One region of the Staphylococcus simulans genome, then DNA from elsewhere that is predicted to be linked to it. Evidence: predicted binding sites of a transcription regulator. Region 1 holds the regulator's gene; the other holds the start of a gene.

Evidence for each region. Region 1 encodes LexA, which represses DNA repair genes until DNA is damaged. Its sites were predicted from a motif close to CGAACATATGTTCG; they were not measured.
Region 2: the regulator LexA is predicted to act here: its motif matches at 4,724-4,737, upstream of MUA87_RS04670 (YolD-like family protein).

The regions. Positions count from the first base shown of each region.
Region 1 covers NZ_CP095100.1:1,577,832-1,584,211, forward strand. Annotated here, with positions in the region: gene tkt (transketolase) at 1-1,363, opposite strand, end outside; gene MUA87_RS07380 (DUF896 domain-containing protein) at 1,572-1,814, opposite strand; gene sosA (DNA damage-induced cell division inhibitor SosA) at 1,971-2,204, opposite strand; gene lexA (transcriptional repressor LexA) at 2,349-2,972, shown strand; gene MUA87_RS07395 (phosphoribosylaminoimidazolesuccinocarboxamide synthase) at 3,312-3,995, shown strand; gene MUA87_RS07400 (NAD(P)H-dependent oxidoreductase) at 4,039-4,560, opposite strand; gene MUA87_RS07405 (sucrose-specific PTS transporter subunit IIBC) at 4,703-6,115, opposite strand; gene MUA87_RS07410 (carbohydrate kinase family protein) at 6,115-6,380, opposite strand, start outside.
Region 2 covers NZ_CP095100.1:1,038,734-1,045,113, forward strand. Annotated here, with positions in the region: gene MUA87_RS04645 (DUF4097 family beta strand repeat-containing protein) at 1-449, shown strand, start outside; gene MUA87_RS04650 (ABC transporter ATP-binding protein) at 527-1,210, opposite strand; gene MUA87_RS04655 (ABC transporter permease) at 1,229-2,278, opposite strand; gene MUA87_RS04660 (C45 family autoproteolytic acyltransferase/hydrolase) at 2,573-3,616, opposite strand; gene MUA87_RS04665 (hypothetical protein) at 4,023-4,199, shown strand; gene MUA87_RS04670 (YolD-like family protein) at 4,272-4,682, opposite strand; gene pglS (6-phosphogluconolactonase) at 4,850-5,884, shown strand; gene MUA87_RS04680 (SLC13 family permease) at 6,141-6,380, shown strand, end outside.

The DNA of each region.
Region 1 (6,380 bases):
TTGAGTTAAGACCCATAATTGCTGAAAGTCTTAATGCTGGTTTTAGATAGTCACTGAACACGAAGAATGTCGCACCGTAAGGATTTACTCCACCGTGTGCTGCCATACCGTTTACAGCTGCTGCCATCGCAAATTCTCTAACACCGAACCAAATATTTTTACCTTCAGGTGTATTGCGATCATAGTCTGGTGCATCTTTAACATTTGATTTGTTTGAACCAGCTAAGTCTGCTGAACCACCGAAGAATGAAGGTACAGATTTGCTTAGTGCTTGAATGACTTCACCTGAGTCTGCACGTGTAGCACTTTCTGAACCGACTTCGAATTCTGGTAATTCTGCTTCATAGTTTTCAGGTAATTTACCAGCAATCGCATCTTTGAATTCTTGTGCTAATTCTGGATAAGATTCTGCGTATTTTTCAACTAAAGCTTTCCATGCTTCTTCGTTTTCAGTTGCACGTGTCAACATAGTTTCATTGAAGACATCATAAACTTCATCCGGAACGTAGAAACGTTTTTCTGGATCCAATTTATAGTTTTCTAATGTTAATGTACGTTCATCATCACCAAGTGGAGCACCATGTACACCATGTGTACCTGATTTATTTGGTGAACCGTAACCAATAACTGTTTTAACTTCAATCATAGTTGGACCATTTTGTTCTTTAGCTTTTTCAATGGCACTATTAATTTCTTCTAAATCATTACCATCTTTAACTAAGATGTGGTTCCAACCATATGATTCAAAGCGTTTTTTGATGTCTTCAGAGAATGCTTTATCAAGATCACCATCAAGTGAAATATCATTTGAATCGTATAACACGATTAATTTGTCTAATTGTAAGTGACCTGCTAATGAAGCTGCTTCATGAGAAATACCTTCCATCAAGTCACCATCAGAAGCTAAAACATAAGTGTAATGATTTACGACTTCAGCATCTGGTTTGTTGAATTTACCTGCTAAGTGGTTTTCTGCCATTGCCATACCTACTGACATTGCGAAACCTTGTCCAAGTGGACCTGTAGTTACTTCGACACCTTGTGTGTGTCTGAACTCAGGATGTCCTGGTGTTTTAGAATCCCATTGTCTAAATTGTTTCAATTCTTCTAATTCTAAGCTGCCTGATACATGTAATAGGCTGTAAAGTAATGCAGAACCGTGCCCTGCAGATAAGATGAATCTATCTCTGTTAAAGTATTCATTTGAATTAGGGTTAAAGTTCAAATGTCTTGTCCATAATGTGTATGCCATTGGTGCAGCACCCATCGGTAATCCTGGGTGACCAGAATTTGCTTTTTCAATTGCATCAATACTCAATGCTCTGATTGTATTGATTGCAAGCTCATCTCTTTTATCGAACATCAATAAAACTTCCTTTCTATACAGCATGATTTTATGCCATTATACATTAAATCAGTTAAGTTTAACATTTATTGTCCTCATGAAATCGCTATCAAATATAATAAAAGTGATTAAAACAATCAAAATATACATTTTCATGAAAAAAGAGCCTTTAGAACATCAATTATTCTGTTCTAAAAGCTCTACATTTATTGTAGTATATTGAGTTTTATTGTCTTTTATTTTGCTCACGTTGTACTTGTTTTAATTTTTCTGGTGTTACATCATTTCCCTCAGGATCTAATACTTTTGTATTTTCAATTTGTTGTTTGAAACCTTCGCGGAATGTTTCAAGATATTTTTGATGTAACTCTGCTCTTTCTTTCGCTTCTTCTTTTGTTAAGCCTTCTTCTTTTTTCTTCTTAGAAAGTTCATTAATACGGTTAATTGTTTCTTTATGTTGATCTGCCATGCTATCGACCTCCATTAGTCTGATGATTATTTATCTTAGCAAACAATCGCTCAAAATAAAATCAATATGTTCTACTAAACTTATTCCCACTTACAGCAACCTTACACCATAGAACACATCGTGTTAGCAGTATAATCAATACACTTTATTTTTAAATCAGTGAACAGTTGCGACGATAGGTCTGTTATTTTGTTCGCCCTGTTCTATATATTGTTGCTCATGTTCGGCTTTTTGTTCTACCTTAGTTGGAAGTGTATGATCTGTCATTTCGTACACTTGTTCCTCATTACTTGACTGCTCTGCACCGATTAAAAACGCTGAAACTAACATAAAAGACATTAACAATACTGCTGTATATAGTAAAAAACTAGTTTGATATTTCCTAATCATTATTCGAACACCCCTAGAACATTTGTTTGTATTTAAACAATATCAGAACGATTGTTCGGTGTCAACACTTTTACGAACAAATGTTTGTAAAGGCTATATTAACGTGATATAATAAGAACAAACTAGAAGAGGATGTGCATATAAATGACTGAACTTACGAAGCGTCAAAGCGAAATTTATGAATATATAAAACAAGTCGTTCATACAAAAGGTTATCCGCCAAGTGTCAGAGAAATCGGTGAAGCAGTCGGACTTGCTTCAAGCTCTACTGTACACGGGCATCTATCACGATTAGAAAGCAAAGGGTATATTCGTCGTGACCCTACAAAACCACGCGCAATTGAAATTGTCAGCGACCAAATTGAAGATGCTGCTGAGATCGAAGGTACTATCCATGTACCAGTTATTGGTAAAGTCACAGCCGGTGTCCCAATCACAGCAGTAGAAAATGTAGAAGAATACTTCCCATTACCAGAACACTTTACATCAACACATAACAGCGACATTTTCATTTTAAATGTTGTTGGAGACAGTATGATTGAAGCTGGTATTTTAGATGGAGATAAAGTCATCGTCAGAAGTCAGACTATCGCAGAAAACGGTGATATTATTGTAGCTATGACAGAAGATGATGAAGCAACTGTAAAACGCTTCTACAAAGAAAAACATCGTTATAGATTACAACCTGAAAACAGTACAATGGAACCTATTTATTTAGAACATGTATCTGTTTTAGGTAAAGTTGTAGGTCTATTTAGAGAGCTGTAGGCAATCGTATCTGTTCATAGGCATATCATCTCTTCTTAATTTTTGTTCGTGACAAATTATTTAGATTCAAATTAGATTAGTAAACTACTAACACCCCATAATGTCCAAAATTCATAGACATTATGGGGTGTTTTAATTATTTTGGTCTGTTTATCTCCATTCTGTTATTTCTTATACTGTGCATAAACAATTTGCATCTTAAAGCAGCTTTAGCCTTGCATGCACCTTGCTTTTTAGTTTAAAATGCAGCAATGCCATCATATTTTCATACTTTTGTATTTATATAAAAGAGAAATTCACTTATACTAAACATGAGTAATACTTGAGGAGTGAGATGAAATGGATTTAATTTACAAAGGTAAAACAAAAGATGTCTATCAAGACAAAGATGGTGAAATTGTTCTTTTCTTCAAAGATGATATGACAGGAAAAGATGGCAAATTTGATCCAGGTGAAAACCAAGTTGGCTTAACTGTTGAGGGTTCAGGTAAAGCTGGTCTTAAAATGACAAGTTATTTCTTCGAAAAAATCAACGCTGCTGGCATTCCAACACATTATATCGACGCAAACATTGAAGATCGTCAAATGCGTGTTAAAAAAGTATCAGTATTCGGTCATGGATTAGAAGTTATTTGCAGATACCGCGCAGTGGGTTCATTTATCCGCAGATACGGTGACTATATCGAAGAAGGCGCACCACTTAACGCATATGTAGAAATGACTTTAAAAGATGATGAAAGACAAGATCCACTCATCAACAAAGCAGGTCTTGAAGCGTTAAACATCTTAAAACCAGGTGAATACGACGAAATTGCTAAATTAACAGTAAAAATTTCAGACATCATTAAAGAAGAACTTGCACAAAAAGGTTTAGAACTTTACGACATTAAATTAGAATTTGGTCGCGATGAAAAAACTGGTGAAGTTTTACTTATTGATGAAATCTCTGGCGGTAACATGCGTGTGTTTGATAAAGACGGCAAATACATTGAACCTTTAGAGTTTGGAGAGTATTTATTCTAATTAAACGAAAGCTGAGATCAAAAAACGATCTCAGCTTTTTTATTTACAACTTTTTCACAAATTCTATATAGTGCTTGCTGCCTTCAATCAATTCGTTTTTCGTCGCATGATTCACTGTACCATATTGTTCAAAGTGTCCTTTATATTGGGCACCGATATAATTAAAAGTCGCAACGAATGGTGAAAGTAATGTGTCTAACGTGAATCGATTCGAACCTTCTTCTGAATAATCTTCTTCTAAACTGCCAACTGTCGTCGCAATCGCAAATTTTTTATCACGAAGTTTCGTTCCTTCTGGACCATATGCAAAATTAAATAAAAATACTTCATCTTGATATTGTTTCAATAATGGCGGACTACTATACCAATATAATGGAAATTGGAATACTATTGTATCGTAACTCATTAATCTTTCTTGTTCGCGTGCAACATCAATGTTTCTGTCAGGGTACAATTCATATAAATCGACCACATCAATTTGTTCGTTTATCAAAGCATTTTTCCACATACGATTAACTACTGAGTTTTCCATATCTGGATGGATAATAATGACTAATTTTCGCATCTTTGCACTCCTTTGATCTTCTTCAATACTCGAAATGATTATAACTTTTAAACTTTTCTTTTGCCATGATGCTTCACAAAAATTGCGAACATTTTCTATTAAAAAAACTGTTAACCACAATTTGTGATTAACAGTTTATCCATTATTTAGCTTCCTTGATCTCCTCAGCTAATTTATCACTATATCCAAAGAACCAAGTTAATACAAAAGCTGTCGCAAATGAAATTACTAACACTAATAAATAAAGTGGCAATTGGCCAATATCTTTTAAGAATAATAAGATACCTGGCAATACAGTAATCGCCATACCTGATGCTTTTAAGTGGAAAAGTGCTGCGAAGAACCCACCTACTGCTCCACCAATCAAACCACAAACAAAAGGTTTAAAGTAACGTAAGTTTACACCGAAAATCGCAGGTTCTGTAATACCAAGTAATGCTGAAAATGCTGAAGGTAACGCTAACGCTTTTAATTTAGCCTTTTTCGTTTTAAGTCCTACCGCAACAGCTGCTGCGGCTTGAGCTGTCATAGCTGCTGAAATAATCGGGTTGAATTCATTATAATGGAATTTTTCTAACAACTGAATTTCCATGAAGTTAAAGATGTGATGTACACCTGTAACCACGATAATTTGTTGGAAGAACCCAATTAAAAGTCCAGCGATACCGAATGGTAAAGCAAGTACCCATTCTGTTCCTGACAATATAATTGTTTCAATTGAATGGAATACAGGACCAATCACAAATAATCCTAAAGTAATCATCACAAGTAAGACTAAGAATGGTGTCACAATTAAATCAATCGCATCTGGAATACGTTTTCTCAATGCTTTTTCAAACTTAGCACCAATTAAACCAACGAAGAATGCAGGCAATACTGAACCTTGGTAACCGACAATCGGTATAAATCCAAAGAATTTAATAGCTTCTGCTGAACCATCACCTACTTCATACGCATTAGGCAATGCTGGGTTTACGAGCATCAATCCTAATACGATACCTAAAACAGGACTGCCACCAAAGACTTTAAAGGCACTCCAAGCAACTAATGCAGGCAGAAACGCAAAGGCAGTATCCGTCAGCACTTGTGTGAACAAAATAAAGTTTTGTGGGATATCTTTAGCTGTCATGCCCATCCAGCTTAAAATTTGGTCGTTCATTACGACACCGCGTAGTCCCATAAACAGACCTGTCGCAACTAAGACTGGAATAATCGGTACGAAAACATCACCGAACACACGAATCGCTCGTTGAAATGCATTGCCTTGTTTGGCACCCGCTTCTTTAACCTCTGATTTCGAACTGCCCTCTACACCTAATTGTGTAATTTCATTATAAATCTTGTTGACGGTACCGGTTCCAAAAATAATTTGAAATTGTCCCGAATTATAAAAGGCACCTTTTACTTTTTCAATTTCTTCTACTTCTGCTTGATATACTTTTTCATTATCTTTGACCATGATTCTTAAACGCGTCGCACAATGGGCAAGAGATTCAATATTTTCCTCTCCACCCACTGCTTGAATGACCGCTTCTGCTATTTTCTTATCACTCATTACTTTTCACCTCTCATAAACGTTGTCGTTTGTGTTTTTGTCGGCAGACTTTCTATCGCACCATATGCAGTAGTTGTTAATGCGCCGACCGCATTCGCAAATTTTAAAAATTGATGCCTTTCTTCAAAAAGCTTGTGCTTACCATGTGTTAATAACTGATAGTTGATGGCACCGATAAAGGCATCACCCGCACCAGTTGTATCTAAAACTTCCACGTTAAAACCAGTTTCTTTTGCAATTAAGCCTTCTTTTGTATAAAGCGCAG
Region 2 (6,380 bases), 540 kb from region 1:
AATTGGATGGTGTACAAGCTGCGACAACCACAATTTGGAATAACATTTCAGATGTACATATTAAAGATTCCAAGTTGGAAAGTGTAGATATGAAATCAGAGAGCAGTAAGTTGGCATTTGAAAATAGTACGTTAAAAAACGGCAATTTCAAAATTCATTCTGGCGGTATCAGTGGAGATCATTCATTAGTAAAAGAAAGTATTTTTATATTAGGTACGGGTCATATCAATTTCTCAAAGATGGCGAATTCTTGTGATATTAAAGCCTCAACGAAAAGTGGCAATATTACGTTAAGCTATTTACACCCGCCGAAAGATACACTGTTAAGATTAAACCCTGCTGAAGGTAAGAAGTTGGTAAAAAATCCTCACTTTAAAAATGATAAAGTCGGTAAGGGTGAAAATGTTTTAGAATTCTATACGAATAAAGGTAATATCACAATCGAATAATGAACGTTTCAACAAAAAAACGATTTTCATCAAATGTTAGATGAAAATCGTTTTTCTTTGTCTATATTTCTATTCAATTATAATGTGCTGGATTCTGTTTGTTGTTGTGCTAAAACGCCGTCTTCCATTTGGTATACTTTATCGCAGAATTTCATTAAACGTTCATCGTGTGTTACGACAAGACAGGTTTTATTTAATTCCTTGGTTTCTTTCTTTAAGATGTTCATGACTTCCATCGCATTTTCAGTATCTAGTGAAGCGGTAGGTTCATCAGCTAAGATAATAGATGGATTTGTATACAATGCTTTGACAATCGCAACGCGTTGTTTCTGACCGCCAGAAATTTCGCTTGGCAGCTTATTTTGAACTTCACTTAAACCTAATCGTTCTAATAAGTTAGTCAGTGCTTCATCACTTAGCACATCTTTCTTTTGTTTTTTCAACAAGGTAAATTGCTGTTTGACTGTTAAGAAAGGAACTAAATTTGTGGCTTGCAAGATAAAGCCGATTTCGTTCATACGCGTATGTGCTAATTGTTTTTGAGAAAGATGTGTAATGGCTTGGCCATTCACATAAATTTCACCTTCAGTCGGTGTTTGTAATGCTCCGGCCATCGTCAAGAACGTACTTTTTCCTGATCCAGAGGGGCCGATGATGCCGACGAGTTCGGTCTTATTAAATTGTACTGTCGTTGGTTTAACAGCTTCGATAATTTTATTACCATCTTTAAAACGCTTCGTGACGTCTTTAAACTCTAACATTAGTATTTTCACTCCTTTTTATCCAATGGCTTTTAATGGGTCTACTTTACGGATCGTTAAAATAGAGAACAGACTTCCAATGAGTGATACAACAATCAAGACAAGTCCATAGATGATTAATGTCACAGGATTAAATGCGACAGGCACAGCATTCGGTAAAAAGGCACCTGTGATTAGTGTCAGTGCTAACCCGATTAATGTACCGATTAAAGAAATCATAAAGGTTTGTGCTAAAACGACTTTAGCTAAGTAACCATTTGTGAAACCTTGTGCTTTCAATACACCGAATAAGTTTGTTTTTTGAAGTGTAATGACATATAAGAAAATACCGATGACTGTTGCTGAAATAATAAATAAGAAAGTAATCATAAAGTTAAGTGTCAGATTTTGTGCAGTGTAACCAGGTAAATTTTCAACGAAGTTTTCAATGCTGACCGCTTCTAAATCAGAATTGAGTGATTTATCTTTCCAATCTTTGTCACGAACCACCACAGCATTCGTTTTATCTTTGGTTAATTTCGGGTTGATACTTTGAATTGTATTATAATTACCGAATAATACAGGTGATGCGTTATATTTTGCGCTTTCCGTAAATCCAACAATTTTCAGCTTTTCATCTGATTGGGATAAAGATAATTTATCGCCGATTTTAAAGCCTTTATCTTTTAAAGTTTCATCTGCGATGACCTCATTATCTTTATTAAATTTATGTCCTTCTAGTAATTTAGGAATTAAGAATGATTGTTTGGATACGCCGAATAAGAGGGCATTTTCTTCTTTTTGACCATTAGAAACAATAACGGCAGATTGTTTGAGTAACGCGGATTCTTTAAATGTATTTTTTGTTTCTTTTGTATCGAAGACAGATTGAGCGGCAGTTTGATTCGCATCTTTATTTAAGACAATCGCATCTGCATGCCATTTATCTATACCTTCACGGTTCATATTAATTAAACCGCTCGCAAGGCCTGAAAGTAAAAAGAGCAGGTAACTGATCATAATCAGCACACCGATGATTAATCCGAATTTTAATTTATTTCGTTTCATCTCGTTCCAAGCTAAAAACATAGGAGAACTCCTCTCGAGTATTTAATTTTGAATGTTGAGTTGATTATGATTGAAGACTATCAACTTAATTAATCAATTATAACTTATATAACTCAAATATGAAAAATAAAACAAAATGTATCAAACTTTTTTTGCGAATACTTTTAATAAAAGAAGTGGGTTGGGAGTTAATTTAGATTGAGATAAAGAATTTCAAGATATTCTTAAATCAAGTAAAGTCTTGTTTTTTCTAATAGAGCAGATAAAAATAAAAGCGAAAAGACTTTAGCACAGTGTCTTTCCGCTTTTAATCTATTATTCAGATGCGAAGGCAATGTCTGTATCAATTTCGCCATGAAGAGAGGTAATATCTAGTTCGTTGTGGTTAAGCCATTGATTAAAATCAATGCATACAGGTGTTTGATTTTCGCCTAAACTGATCCAAGCTTTCATTGTTTCTGGTTGATACATAGATGTATGAATAGTACCAGACCAGCTGCTGAAGAGCTTACTGTAAATTTCATATTGCGGATCATTAAAAACTTGAAAAGCTTTCATTTTATCCATATAGATATCTGTTTGTTTTAAAGTTTTAGCTAATCGTGCTTTAGATTCTTTGGTGTAGTTACGATTTTCATGCGTCAGCAACTTGAAATGGTTAGTACACGTACAATCATAACGTACATCTAGACCTCTAGGTGTCACTTCTACAATCGCGTGTTGATTATGTTTATCCATCATAATATAACTGAATGAACTACGATGAGGAATTTCTTTTAATAAACGAATGGCTTCATCTGTATCACGACAAAGTTCTAAAATTAAGCGTCCAATCATATAACAGACAAACCCGTCTTGCGGATGTTTACGATGCATAAAATTATAGCCCATAGCGAGACCCGCAGAATTAAGCCCATCCATTCTGCCTGTGACGCGAGAAGTAGGACCAATTTGGGCTAATCCACCGTCATTTGGTTCATATAATAAATAGCGACCATCATATGTGGCAGGGTGATAGTCATAATTGCGCACTAAATAATTGTCGCCAAGAAAGACTGTACAGCCGCTGTCTTTCTTAATAGGTGTAAAGCGATAATGTGCAAAATTAAAAACAATTTGTCTAATCGGTAACTCAAGCACTTCACGCATACCCATTAATTCTTCCCAAATTTGCGGTGCATATTGTTGGAAGATTGCATGTGTTTCATTAACATCGATATCAAAGCGTGGTAAGCGTTTCTTCCATTCTTTTTCTCTATTTTGCATGAGTTTAGTTGTTTTCATCCACTTGCCTGTTTCAACACCTAAATCATAATGTGATCCTCGAAATGTCATAATATCTGAGTGTACTTTTTGCATTCAAAATAACCCCTTAATGTTTCTCTTGATAATGTTACAAGAATGTAATTATTTATTAATAGACTTGGGAAATCAAACCATATTATAATATATATGTAGAGAAAAAACTGTAAATACGGTTTGTAAATGTCACTTGAAACGAAGATAGATTACGTTTAGAGGTGATTCATATGGTACAAGATTATTATAATAAAGCATATGCCGCTGTTTACAGATGGTGGAGAGGCGCGTAATACGTAATTCTTGTGATTTTAAGAGGTTAACCTTTTTCGGTTAGCCTCTTTTTAGTATAATGGCTTTAGACATGCTTTAGCTTTTTTAATATAGGGTATATGTTTTAATGACCAATTTAAGTATGCTATTATTAGAGCATGCAGGCGATTATTTTTATAGAGGTGAAATCAAAATGTTAGACTTTATTAAAGGCTTTTTTAAATTCTTCTTCAGTTTAGCACTTATCGTGTCAGTTGTAGTTGGCGTAGGTGTGGCTGTATTTGCTTTCATCTTCAAGAAAGACTTTGAAGATATCGAAAGAAGAACAAAAGAAATCGTTGCTGATATTGAATCAGGCAACAGTAATTAATTGTAATAGAATTAATGTAAAAGCACTTGCTGAGTTGAATTCAGCAAGTGCTTTTTTCATGAGTCTAAAAGGCTAAGAAGCGTTACGACATAATGTGATTTGGACAATATCAAGCAAAGAAAGTTTAATTTGCTGCTGTTGTTTCAAATTGATACCGATTAAGACTTGATCTAAGTAATTGATTTTGTCTGGCATCATTTTGATAGTTTGTATCCAACCTCCTTTAAAGTAGCGCACACGAATGGGACATTGTTCTTGAAATGCGATATGAATCTGTTGGTTCAATTCATGAATTTGATCTTCAGATAAAATAGGGCGTTCTATCTTAGTTTGATCTACCGCATATTGATGCAGACGTTCAAACTGTTCGGGCAATGTCGCAAAAGGTGCCCATTTCACCATGCCTCTGCCCATCGGGATATTCGCATCGAGCTCCTCCCGTGGAATTTTTCGATAATCTGTTTCTTCTTTAGACGTTTCCATCACTATCACCTGCTTGAGTAAGAGTTGATAATTTCATTATACGAACACTTGTTCGTATTTTCAACTGTAATTAATAGTTTAGCAGAAGAAAACCGTTTCAGAATTGAACTATTATCATTTTTCAGAATAATCCCGTACAATAGGAGGTAAGATGAGGAGGTAATAATATGACGAAATCAGGTTATATTGGATCTTACACAAAGAAAGAGGGTAAAGGGATTTACCGCTTCGTATTAGACGAAGACAAAGCAGCAGTCACTGAAGTTGCGACTGCCTATGAAATTGAGGCTTCTACGTTTATTGCACGCCACAATCAATTTTTATATGCGATTACGAAAGAAGGCGAACGCTGCGGTGTCGCAAGTTTTAGAGTTGAAAATGACGGCACATTGACTTTACTTAATAAATGCTTAGACTCTGTCGAAGGCACAGGATGTTATATTTCTGTATCAGAAGATGGCAATTATTTATTTGAAGCGGTCTATGGTGCAGGACTTTTACGTTTATACGAATTAGATGCAGCAACAGGTGAAGTTGTACGTTTAATTGAAGAGTTGGAACATAAATATCCGACAGGCCCGCATGAACGTCAAGAACATGCACATGTCCATTATGTGCAACAAACTCCAGATAAAAAATATGTTGCTGCATGCGATTTAGGTACAGACAGAGTAGTCAGCTACACATATGATGAAGAAGGCTATCATGAAGTAGCGGTATCTGAATTTACTGCAGGTTATGGCCCACGCCATATCGCATTCCATGAAAATCAACCTTATGCATATGTTGTACATGAACTTTCAAATAAAGTGAGTGTTACCAAATATGATGACGGCCATTTTGAAGAAGTAGGTGTTTATGTAACGATTCCAGATGACTTCAGAGAAGCAACGAAACTAGCTGCAGTACATTTATCTCATGACCAACGTTTCTTATATGTCAGCAACCGTGGTCACGACAGTATTGCAGTATTCGAAGTCAGCGACAAAGGTGACGCATTAAAATTAGTTGAAATCGTGAAAACTGGCGGTGAATTCCCACGTGACTTCAATATTTCAGATGATGATCAATATATTGTATGTGCACATCAAGAAGGGGATTCTCCAGTGACTGTTTTAAAACGTAATAAAGAAACAGGTCAACTGACATTAACAGATGACAAACAACACGCTGCAGAAGGTGTCTGTGTCATTTTTGATTAAAGTAAAACAGTTGTAAATGTATAGAGTAACCAGCATCTTTTGACAGATGCTGGTTTTTTTATGGAATTGTTATAAGAATTATTTATCATATGAATTATAAAAGGTTATGTAACCGTTTGCATGATTTTGGTTAAATATACGGATTTTTGTGATAAAATTAAAAAAACAACATGTACAGGGGTGCTTTAAATCAGTATCAGATTTAATTTTCGATTGATTTAAAGTAAAACATGTTGAATTCAAGGGGGGATTGGTTATGCGTCATTCACATCAAACAACTTTTCGCATACCGGGACGTCTGACATTCTTTTCTCAACCAAAGAAACAAAAATCTTATAACTTAGGCCAATTAATAGGTTTGATTTTAGGACCTGTACTCTTTGCGTTGATTTTAATGTTTGTACATCCTGAAGGTTTATCACATCAAGGGGTTTTCGTTTTAGCAAGTACTGCATGGATTGCGGTGTGGTGGATTACAGAAGCGATTCCTATTCCG